Regions from separate parts of the Agathobaculum sp. NTUH-O15-33 genome, predicted to be linked through region 2. Evidence: riboswitches for the same ligand, from Rfam matches in the RefSeq annotation. Region 2 holds a riboswitch; the other holds the start of a gene.
The links. A riboswitch is a leader RNA that binds a small molecule or an ion and turns the genes downstream of it on or off. The one in region 2 is predicted to bind cyclic di-GMP.
Positions count from the first base shown of each region.

Region 1 (5,929 bases), 1.4 Mb from region 2:
GGGCAAGGTCAACCAGAAGCTCGGCACCGATTACCAGCTCTTTAACTACTACGGCGCGCAGGACGCCGACCGCGTCATCGTCGCCATGGGCTCCATCTGCGACGTTGCCGAGGAAGTTATCGATTATATGAATGCAAACGGCGAGAAGGTCGGCCTGATTAAGGTTCGCCTGTACCGTCCGTTCGCGGCGGACAAGTTTGTCGCGGCCATCCCGGCCACGGCCAAGAAGATCGCCGTTCTCGATCGCACCAAGGAGCCCGGCAGTCAGGGCGAGCCGCTTTATCTGGACGTCGTCACCGCGCTGGCTAACGCCGGCCGCAACGATCTGGTCCTCACCGGCGGTCGTTACGGTCTCGGCTCCAAGGACACGCCCCCGTCCTCTGTGTTCGCGGTATACGACGAACTCGCAAAGGACGCTCCGAAGCACCAGTTTACGCTGGGCATCGTGGATGACGTTACGAACCTGTCCCTCGAAGAGAAGCCCTCGCCGAACACCGCGGCGGAAGGCACCATCGAGTGCAAGTTCTGGGGTCTCGGCGGCGACGGCACGGTCGGCGCGAACAAGAACTCCATCAAGATCATCGGCGACCACACCGATAAATTCGTACAGGCTTACTTCCAGTACGACTCGAAGAAGACCGGCGGCGTGACCGTTTCTCACCTGCGTTTCGGCGACAAGCCGATCAAGTCGCCTTACTATATCAATAAGGCCGACTTTGTCGCTTGCCACAACCCGTCCTACATCATCAAGGGCTACCCGATGGTGCGCGACGTCAAGCCCGGCGGCATCTTTATGATCAACTGCCAGTGGTCCGACGAAGAACTGAACAAACATATGCCCGCCGTTGCCAAGCGCTATATCGCGGCAAACAACGTTCAGGTCTACACGATCAACGCGATCGATCTTGCGATCGAGATCGGCATGGGCAAGCGCAACAACACCATTCTGCAGTCCGCTTTCTTCACGCTGGCCAAGGTCATGCCGCAGGAAGAAGCCATCGGCTACATGAAGGACGCCGCCACCAAGTCCTACCTCAAGAAGGGTCAGGACGTGGTTGATATGAACCACAAGGCGATCGACGCGGGCGCTACCGCGTTCCACAAGTTCGACGTACCGGCTGACTGGGCGAACGCGCAGGATCAGGCGAACGGTGCCGAGCTGCACGGCCGTCCCGAGACCGTCAAGATGGTCAAGGAGATCATGGACCCGATCGGCCGTATGGACGGCGACAGCCTGCCCGTATCCGCTTTCGCGGGCGAGCACGTGGACGGCACGTTCTCCCACGGCGCGGCAGCTTACGAGAAGCGCGGCGTTGCCGTTACCGTACCGGCTTGGAATCAGGATACCTGTATCCAGTGCAACCAGTGCGCGTATGTCTGCCCGCACGCCACCATCCGTCCCTTCGCGCTGACCGAAGAGGAAGCGGCCGCGGCGCCGGCTTCCGCCAAGATTGTCGACATCAAGGCCGGCAAGGGCAAGGGCGTTTACAAGTATTCCATGGCCGTTTCCCCGCTGGACTGCATGGGCTGCGGCGTTTGTGTCGGCGTTTGCCCGACCAAGTCCCTCACCATGGTTCCGCAGGAGCAGGAAGCCGCCCAGCAGGACGCGTTCGACTACATGGTAGCCGAAGTAGCCGAAAAGGCCGATATGATCTCCGTGAATTCCGTCAAGGACAGCCAGTTCAAGAAGCCGCTGCTTGAGTTCTCCGGCTCCTGCGCGGGCTGCGCCGAGACCTCTTACGCCCGCCTGATCACGCAGGTCTGCGGCGACCGTATGTATATCTCGAATGCCACCGGCTGTTCGTCCATCTGGGGCGGCCCGGCAGCCACCAGCCCGTACACCGTTGATGCAAACGGCCACGGCCCGGCTTGGGCAAACTCCCTGTTCGAGGATAACGCGGAGCACGGCCTTGGCATGTACTACGGCCAGAAGGCGCTGCGCGACCGTTTGGCTGATAAGACCCGCGAGCTGATCGCCGTAGAGCACACGTACGCGCCGCTCAAGGAAGCCGCGCAGGCATGGCTCGATACCATGGACGACGGCAACGCCAACGCGGAAGCCACCAAGAAATACATCGCGCTGCTGGAAGAATCCGTTTTGCCGGTGGAAGCTTGCGAAGCGTTCATCAACAGCCCGGCGGCCAAGGATGTGTTCGGCGATAAGGTAGGCGAAATGAAGGCGCACGTTCAGGAGCTGAAGGCTTCCGGTGCGAAGCATTGCGACTGCGAAGCTTGCGCGCTTGCGAGCGATATCCTCGCCCATAAGGAATACCTTGCCAAGAAGTCCGTCTGGATCTTCGGCGGCGACGGCTGGGCTTATGATATCGGCTTCGGCGGCCTTGACCATGTGCTGGCTTCCGGTCAGGATATCAACGTCATGGTATTCGATACCGAGGTTTACTCCAACACCGGCGGTCAGGCATCCAAGGCTACCCCGATCGGCGCGGTAGCGCAGTTCGCGGCGGCCGGCAAGGCCATCGGCAAGAAGTCTCTTGCCGAGATCGCGATGAGCTACGGCTATGTTTACGTCGCGCAGGTGGCGATGGGCGCCAACATGCAGCAGACGCTGAAGGCGATTGCCGAAGCGGAAGCTTATCCGGGCCCGTCCCTCATTATCGGCTATGCGCCGTGCGAAATGCACTCCATCAAGGGCGGCATGGCAAACTGTCAGGCCGAGATGAAGAAGGCTGTCGATTGCGGCTACTGGAACAACTTCCGCTACAATCCGCAGCTCAAGGCCGAAGGCAAGAATCCGTTCATCATGGATTCCAAGGAGCCCAAGAGCGAGGATTACCGCGGCTTCATCATGAACGAAGCGCGCTACTCCGCGTTGACCCGTTCCTTCCCGGATCGCGCTGAAAAGCTGTTTGTCGAAGCTGAGAAGGCGTCGGTAGAGCGCTACGCGCATCTGAAGAAGCTGGAAGCGCTGTACGGCCAGCAGTAAAATTCCATACCCGCATTTTAAAACCCCCGCGCCTTTACGGCGCGGGGGTTTTTAGTGCGGAAAGTAAATATTTTTTAAGCATAAAACCACCACATAATATGAATTATGTGGTGATTTTATAGTTGTTTTGGAACTTTTTAATGTTCTACGGCGACTCAGCATATCACAAAAACGACAAAATTTTCGTGGACAATGGCTGTTGTCCACGAAAATTATGTCGTTTTGGCCAAAGATGAGTCGCCGTAGAACATCAAAAACTTCCAGATAACAACTATAAAATTACCACATAATTCATATTATGTAGTGATATATATAAAAATGGCAAACCTGCCGCAAGGCAGGGACGCAAAACTATAGGGACCCCCCGTGCCGCGGAGAGTCAGCCAGCTGCAAATGGGATGCGAAAGCAGCGGACGGATGTCGGCTGCTCTTTTTAACCGGACAAGGCTACGCGCCGGGGAACTACGGTAAACCGTACCTGATGGGGTGGGTTTTCATATAGATAGCAAAATCACCAATAGAAATGGAGGACAACGAAATGAAGCTAAAGCGGAAACTGGCGGCGTTCCTGACCGGTACGATGTTGCTTTCGACAATGTCGGCCATGACGGTGACCGCGGGTGCGGCAAACTACAGCGACACCGCGGGCCACTGGGCGGAGAGCGCCGTGGACCGGTGGAGCGGCTACGGTATCGTACAGGGATCGGGCGGGGCGTTCCGACCGAATGCGTCCATGACGCGCGCCGAGATGGCGACGGTGCTGTCGAAGCTGTTGGGCCTGACGGACAAGGCGAGCAATTCGTTCGCGGACGTATCGTCCGGCGCATGGTATGCGGACGCGGTGCTGAAATGCGCGGCGGCGGGCATTCTGAAGGGCGACGGCACGGGCGCGAACCCGAACGGCACCATCACCCGTGAGGAAGCGGCTGTTATGATGGGGCGCGCGCTGGCGGTCGAGGAGACCTCCGGCTCGCTTTCCTTTGCGGACGGCGCGCAGGTATCGGGCTGGGCCAAGGGCTACGTGAAGGCGATGAGCGACAAGGGCATCGTGAACGGCGTGGGCTCCAACCGGTTTGCCCCGGCGCAGAATATCGACCGCGCGTCGGTGGTCACCATTCTGGACCGCACGATCACCGGCTATGCGAACACGGCCGGCGCGACGGTAGAAGCGAAGAACGCGGGCCTTACGCTGGTGGCCGCCCCTGACGTGACCGTAACGGGCGCGGCAGCGGATGTGCTGGTAGCGGCGGGCGCGGCGAGCGGCACGGTAACGCTAAACGGCGCTTCCGTATCCGGCGCGGTCACCGTACAGGCTAAGGCGGACGTAGCTTTGACGGGCAGCGCCTCTGTCGGCGCGGTCGAGTTGACCGACGCGGCGGCGGGCGCAACGCTTACCGTTGGCGCGGGCGCGAAGGCGGGCACGGTGTCCGTCGGCGCGGAAAAGGCCAAGGTAGAGGTAGCCGGTACGGTAACGGACGTTACGATCGACGCGGCGAATGTCGCGGTCACCGCGCAGAAGGGCGGCACGATCGATACCGTGACCACCACGGCAAAGGGCACCACGGTAGCGGGCGAAGGCACTGTAAAGACCGTTAAGACCAATGATAAGAACGATACCAAGGTGACCACCAAGAACACCAAAGTGGAGCAGGTAGGCTCGACGGCCACAAAGCCCGGCGGAAGCTCCGGCGGCGGTGGCGGCGGCCATAGCAGCACGGTGACCACGGCGGACGTGAGCTCGCCGGAAGAGCTGCAAAAGGCGTTTGCGGACTCGGATATCGCGACCATCACCTTAAAGGGCGACGGCTTCGCGGCCGGTCAGGATCTGGCGCTTAGCCGTGAAGGCGCGGGCGAGGTAGAGATCAAGTTCGGTAAGGTATCGCTGGGCGATGTAACCATCAACGCGCCCAAGGCGACCAAAATAACGCTGACAGACGACGGCGCGGCAGGGGAAGGCGCAAAGTGCAACAGCCTGACCGTGGACGCGGCGGAAGCGCACGTACAGAATAATATGGCGGTGGCCGGTACGGTCACGATCAAGGCGGTCGCGGGCGAAACCTTTGTCGTAGGCGATAAGACCGGTTCCGTCAAGCTGGCTGGCGCGGGCAAGCTGGAGATCGCGCAGGACGCGGGCAGCACCCCGGCGGTAGAGGTAGCCACGGATAAAAATGTCGTGCTTTCCGGCGAAATGGCGGAAATTTCGGTAACGGCGGATGCCGCAAAGGTCAAGGTTGCGCCTGCGGCTAAGGTAGGCACGATTACCAGCACGGCGGCGGGCGTTGCGCTCACCGTAGCGACCGAGGAAGCGGTCAAGGTGGAAGGCGAGATCGCAATAGTCGCGCTGGAAAGCAAGGCGACGCTGGAAGTCGCGGCTGGCGCGAGCGTCGGCACGCTGACCTCCACAACGGATAACGCGGTCGTTTCCGGCGAGGGCGAGATTACCGCAGTCGCGGCGACCAATCCGATCACGCTGTCCAACGCCAAGGTCGGTACGGTAACGGCTACCGCGCCGGTCGAACTGAACGCGGCGGTGGAAAAGGTGGAAGCCAAGTCCGCGAACGTTGCCATCAGCGGCACCGGCAATGTTGCCGAGGTAGAAGCCGCCGCGCCGGTACAGATCACGAACAAGAGCGTTGACAAGGTTTCCGTGCCGGCAGACGCGGAGAACGTTACGATCACGGTGGCAAAGGATGTTACCATCCCGGTCGTCGAGACCAAGGCGAATGTGGAGATCGCGGGCGAAGGCACCGTTTCCACAGTCGATGCGCTGGCAAATGATGTGGCAGTAACGGCAAGCGCTGATACGGTCGCACAAGTCACGGCAGTTGGCGGAGCAACAGGTGTTACGGTGACGGATCAGACAATCACAGTCAAGACCAAGGCTGCCGCGCCAAGTGATGTCGTATTTGCAGAGCCGGAAACAGCAGAGGGCAAGGGCAAGATCACCTCGGCTCAATCCGGTTTGGAATACAGCGTCAATGGTGT
Region 1 covers NZ_CP136187.1:2,900,632-2,906,560, reverse strand. The annotation lists gene nifJ (pyruvate:ferredoxin (flavodoxin) oxidoreductase) at 1-2,944, shown strand, start outside; cyclic di-GMP riboswitch class I at 3,255-3,339, shown strand; gene RWV98_RS14010 (S-layer homology domain-containing protein) at 3,483-5,929, shown strand, end outside.
Region 1: it holds a riboswitch for cyclic di-GMP, as region 2 does, so the genes downstream of both, RWV98_RS14010 (S-layer homology domain-containing protein) here and RWV98_RS07675 (M60 family metallopeptidase) in region 2, are expected to answer to the same signal.

Region 2 (5,929 bases):
TGCTCTTGGATGTGCTGACGTTGCCGGTATCCTTCAACGCGATGCTTTGCACCTGATCGCGCGTGATACGGGTCAGCTGCGTGGGCAGGCCCGCGGGTTCGCCGTACTTGACCGCCGCCGGCGTGCCGGTCACGATCTTGGAGGGGCCGCTTTTTCCGGCGTCGTTCACGGCCACGACGTAGAGATAATACGTTGTATCGTTCGTTAGCCCGGTAACAGACGTATGGGTCGCGGAGAGCGCGCCGCCCGCGCGGACATAATCCTTTACCGAAGCATTTTGTTTATCCGTATAGTAGACCTCGTACGCGGTCGCGTTCTTGGATTTACCCCATGTAACGTTCAGCGCGCCGTCGAGCGCCTGCACGCTTACCATGTCGGGCGCGTCCGGCGCTTTGGCGGGCTGCGGCGTGGCTTCGACGACCTGAGACGGCCTGCCCTCCCACTCCCCATTTGTGGGGGTGACGGTAAACGCGTAGGTTTGCAGGTTTTTAAGCCCCGTTACCACGGCGGTGGGCACGTCCACATGCAGCTCCTTGGGCTCGCCGCCCTCCTTAAGGCTGTACAGCACCTTATAGCCCGTTACATTGGGCAGCTCGCCCCATTTCAGGGTAACCTGCGCGTCCCCCTCCGCGGCGGTCACGGTTTTGACCACGCTGTTCGGCGCGACGGGGTTTTCCGGCACGATATCCTGCAAAAAGCGAATGGTATCGACCACGGCGTAGTTGCCGCTTGCGGTCTGCGTGACCGAGATCGTGACCTTTTTGACCGCCACCTTACCGCCAAGGTTGATCGTGACCACGTTGCTCCCGGCCGACCGGCCGATGGCGTGCACGCCCTCTGGCAGGGTGTTGTCAAAGGGGTGTTCGGTCTTTTTACCGTTTTCATCCTCGACAATGACGGTGCCCTTTTGTATCGCGCCGTCCTGTTCGGGCGTTGCGATCTCGATCACCTCCATCTCGACAGACTTGTCCAGCTCGATCGGGATGTCGAGCTTGCCGTCCTCCTTAGGGGTCAGCTTGACCGGTTCGGTATTCTCCTGAAACAGGTTTGCAACGTCGCCCGTTATAACAAGCGTTTGTTCCAGTTCGTTTTTTAACGCCTCCGCTTGCACGGGCGGCGCGAGCAGCACGGTGTTATACGTTTCGGCTTCGCCCACGGCATGGCTCTGGCGGCTGATATAGGCAAGGTCGATGATATCGATCTTGCCATCGCCGTTCAGATCATACTGCCGGATTTGCTCCTCGTCCACGGCGCCCAACGCGCCGGACAGCTCGTCCCAATCCGCGCCGTCCACCTTATCGTCGCCGTTCACATCGCCAAGGCCAAAGGTGCCGTCGCCGGTGCCGAGCACGACGGACTGCGCGTAAGTATCCATATCGACCGGCTGCTCATGGGTCGTATACCCCGTGCCGGAAAAGCGCAGGCTGTATGTTCCCCGCGGCAGATCGCCGAAAGACACGTCCAGATAGCCGGGCCATTCGCTGCCGCCCAGCTCGCCGCCATCGGCATTGCGGGCGGAAACAACCGCGTCGAGCGCCCCTGTCCGCGCGCCGTCCCCCAGCGCGACGGTGCCCAGCGTTTCCGTTACTTTGCCGTCCTGCGTTTTCATCAGGGTGACGCTGACGTTTCGCTCTTTGATCTCATCCAGCTTCTGCGCATAATCCAGCCGCAGCGTCGCGCTGATGCCGCCTCGAACGCTCGTTTCGCCGCGCCCTGCCGGCTCGTCCACAGCCCTTGCCGCCGGCAGAACCGGCGATACGAGCATGGCGCCCGCCAAAAGAACGGATAACATTCGCTTTTGTGCCTTCATCTCTCTCACTCCATCTCTCTTTTTCCCGATTATGCGTCACAAAAAGGGCTGCTTTCTGCACAATGACAGAAAACAGCCCCATGGGACGCCTGTTTGTGCGGCAGCTGGCAGCCGTGCTCCCCAAACGGGAGGGTAGGCCCTGTAGCTTTGTGTCGCCGGATTTCCCCGGTTTTACTATTCACGGTTTCAGTTTTTAACGAACCCTTTTCTTGTTAAAAAAAGTTTATCATTCTTTTAAGGAGTAATCAAGTGTATTTTTGGATTTTTACGCGGCTTTTGTCGAAATATTCCGGGACGCGGGCGTGGGCGCTACGTTCTTACGCGGGCAGATGCGCCGCGAACAGCGCGGCCACCTCTTCGTATTCGCCAAGGCCGCGCAGATCGCACTGGACGTGGTAGCCCTCGCTCTCCAAAACGGACTTCCAGCTATCCTCCTCCGGCCCGGCCAGATCGTTCTGCGCGTGATCGCCCGCGACGACCATCAGCGGGGCCAGCCGCACGCGGCTCACGCCCTGCCGGTGCAGGCGGCGCAGCACATAATCGAAATTCGGGAACCCTTCGACCGTGGCGACGTACACGCGCTCCGCCCCGTCAAAGCGGAAGGTGTTTTCCAGCAGCGCGTAAGCCGCGTTCGCCGGGTGGTCGGTGCCGTGGCCCATCCAAACGAACGCTTCGTCCGCGCCAAGCTTCGGCATATGCGCGAGCAGCGCGCGCGAAAGGCGCAAATAATCCTTCGTGTCCCACAAAAGCGGCTTGCCGAGCGTCAGCTTTTTAAACCGCGCCGCATACGGCTCGATCGCCTTTTGCAGCTTTTCGTATTCAAACCCGGGGATCACGTGCAGGCTCTGGCAGAGCACCTCGTCGTACCCTTCCGCCGCGAGCCGCTCCAAGAGCGCCGCGGGGCTTGGAATGCGCACGCCCTCTTCCCGTTCGATCCGGTCCGCCACCATGCCCGAGGTAAACGCGCGGAACAGCTGATAATCCGGCCGGGCCGCGGCGAGCGCCCGCTCGATCCGGCTGATCGCCTCGCGCGCCTGCGGGTAGCTGGTGCCGAAGCTGACCGCCGCCAATGCTTTTTTGCCCATACTTTAGAATCCCTCCCGCTCGGTGATCTGATACAGCAGCGCGTTGACGATGGCGGCCGCCACATTAGAGCCGCCCTTGCGTCCGCGCGCGATGATATGCGGCGTTGCGCCGCCTACAAACAACTCCTTGGCTTCCACCACGTTGACAAAGCCGACCGGCACGCCGATCACGAGCGCGGGCGACGCCGCGCCCTCGCGTATCAGCTCGTGCAGGCGAATGAGCGCGGTGGGCGCGTTGCCGATGGCGAAGATCACCGGCCCTTCGAGCGCCGCCGCCCGCTCCATCGAAACCACGGCGCGGGTCACGCCGCGCGCCTTCGCTTCGCGCGCAACGTCCTCCTCCGCCATGAAGCAGCGCGCCGCCGCGCCGCACGTTTGCAGCGCCGCCTTGTTGACGCCCGCGAAAGCCATGTTGGTATCGGTCACGACCGTCGCGCCCGCAAGCAGGGCGGCTTTGCCGCGCTCCACCGCGTCCGGCGAAAAGCGCAGGTTTTCCGCATAGTCAAAATCCGCACTGGTGTGGATGACGCGGCACACCACCTCGCGCTCCCCCGCCGGGAAGGTGCGGCCGCCCAGCTCCTCCGCGATGATCTCGAAGCTGCGCCGCTCGATCTCGGCGGGCGTTAAATTCATGTTCATGCGTTTTCCTCCAAAATACGGTACACAAGCGCCATATCGAGCGACGCGCGCACGGTATCCGCCAGCTTGTCATACTGCGTTTGCTTATACTGCGCCTCGCTGACGGGCGCGGCGGCGAGCGTAACGCCGCGTTTTTCGGCAAGCGTTTCGGCCAGCCGCTGGGCGACGCCCTCCCCGTCGAACACGCCGTGCAGATAGGTGCCGTAGGCGTTTTCCGCCTGGCAGCCGTCCTCTATTTCCGTTTCGCCGCGCCGCAGCGTGACCAGCGGCCGCGCGCCCGGACGGCGAACCGTTTCGCCCATGTGAATCTCATACCCCTGCACCGCCATGCCGGAAAGGGGCGCGAGCGCGCCCGCTATGGTTTGCAGCGCGCCCGCCGCCTGCACGGTCGTTTTTTCCGGGCGGAACACGGTATCGACCGGCAATAGGCCAAGGCCGCGCATTTCGCCGCCGCCCTCGGCCCCTTCGGGGTCGCTGATCGTTTCGCCCAGCATCTGGTAGCCGCCGCACACGCCGAACACCGGCGCGCCCGCCGCGTGCCGCTTTAAAATCGCGGCTTCCATGCCGCTTTCGCGCAGCCACTTTAGGTCCGACAGCGTACTCTTGGTGCCGGGCAGGATGATCAGATCGGCGTTCATAAGCTCTTGCGGGCGGGCGGCATAGCGCACGCCAACGCCCGGCACATGGCCCAGCGCCGCAAAATCTGTAAAATTCGACAGGCGCGGCAGCCGCACGACCGCGACGCATAAGGGCTCCCGCCCGCCGTCCTGCCGCAGCGTATCGGACAGCGAATCCTCCTCGTCGAGATCGAGCGGCGTCCACGGCACCACGCCCGCGACCGGCTTGCCGGTGAGCGCTTCGAGCTGCCCAAGCCCCGGCTTTAGTATCTCCGGGTCGCCCCGGAACTTGTTGATGATCAGCCCGCGAATGCGCGCGCGCTCCGCCTCGTCCAGCAGCATGACCGTGCCGTACAGCGCGGCGAACACGCCGCCCCGGTCGATATCGCCGACGAGCAGCACGGGCGCGTTTGCAATCCGCGCCATGCCCATGTTGACGAAATCATCCTGCTTTAGGTTGATCTCCGCCGGGCTGCCCGCGCCCTCGATCACGATCACGTCGTATTCGGCGGCTAGGCTTTCATACGCCTGCCGCACCTGCGGGATCAGCGCTTTTTTTGGCCCCAATACTTCCGCGCCGTGTAGTGCCCGCGCGCCACGCCGTTCACGATCACCTGCGAACCGACGTCGCTCGACGGTTTGAGCAGCACCGGATTCATGCGCACATCGGGCGGGATACCGGCGGCTTCGGCCTGCATGGCCTGCGCCCGGCCGATCTCGAACCCATCCGCCGTGATAAAGGAATTGAGCGCCATGTTCTGCGCCTTGAACGGCGCGGCGCGCAGGCCGTCCTGCCGGAAAATACGGCAAAGCGCGGCGGTCAGCAGGCTTTTGCCCGTGTTGGACGCCGTGCCCTGTACCATGATCGCCCTTGCCATCAGTCCATTCCTCCCTCGTTCAGCGTGTCGAGCGCGGCTAGAAGCGCCGCGCTCTCCGCCCTACCGCGCACGGCGGCGCGGTAATAGCCGCGCGCGAGACCCCGGTAATTGGAGCAGTCCCGCACCATTACGCCCCGCGCCGCAAGCTTTTCGGCAAGCGACTCGTCCGGAGCGCGGAAAAGCAGGTAGTTTGCCTCGCCCGGACAGACCCAAAGCCCCCGCGCGCCCAGCTCGGTTCTTAAAAACGCCCGTTCCGCCGCGATTCTCTGCGCGGAATCCCGTGCGAACGCCGCTTCGCCCGCCGCCGCGACCGCGCAGGCCTGCGCGAACACCGACACGTTCCACGGCTGGCCCGCCTGATACAGCGCTTCGATCAAATCACGGTTCGCCGTCATGCACCAGCCAAAGCGCACGCCGGGCACGGCGTACATTTTGGTGTAGGCGCGCAGCAGCACCAGCTTTTGATGGCGCGGCAGCAAATCCTTCAGCGTATGCCGCGCTTCATCGGTCAAAAAATCCGAAAAGCACTCGTCCACGATCAGCCAGATATCGTTTTTTTCGCAAACCGCCGCGATTTTACGCATCAGCGCGGGGTCGACGGCGCGGCCGGTCGGGTTGTTCGGGTTGCAGAGGAACACCGCGTCCGGCGCGGGCGCAAGGTCGGTCAGGATGCGCTCGGTCAGGGCGAAGCCCTCCTCTTCGCGCAGGGCGTGAAAGCGCGTTTCGCACGCGCCGAGCGCGCGCTCATATTCGGCGAAGGTGGGCGCGAGCAGCAGCGCGGTTTTCGGGCGTAAAACAAGCGCCAGCCGGTCGAGCACGTCGGCCGCGCCGTTGCCGGGGTAGATCCACGCGGGGTCTATCCCCTCCCGCGCGCCGACCGCGCGCCGCGCCGCGCGGCAA
Region 2 covers NZ_CP136187.1:1,477,162-1,483,090, reverse strand. The annotation lists gene RWV98_RS07675 (M60 family metallopeptidase) at 1-1,810, opposite strand, end outside; cyclic di-GMP riboswitch class I at 1,907-1,996, opposite strand; gene RWV98_RS07670 (sirohydrochlorin cobaltochelatase) at 2,128-2,895, opposite strand; gene RWV98_RS07665 (precorrin-8X methylmutase) at 2,899-3,534, opposite strand; partial or broken gene RWV98_RS07660 (cobyric acid synthase) at 3,531-5,029, opposite strand; gene RWV98_RS07655 (pyridoxal phosphate-dependent aminotransferase) at 5,029-5,929, opposite strand, start outside.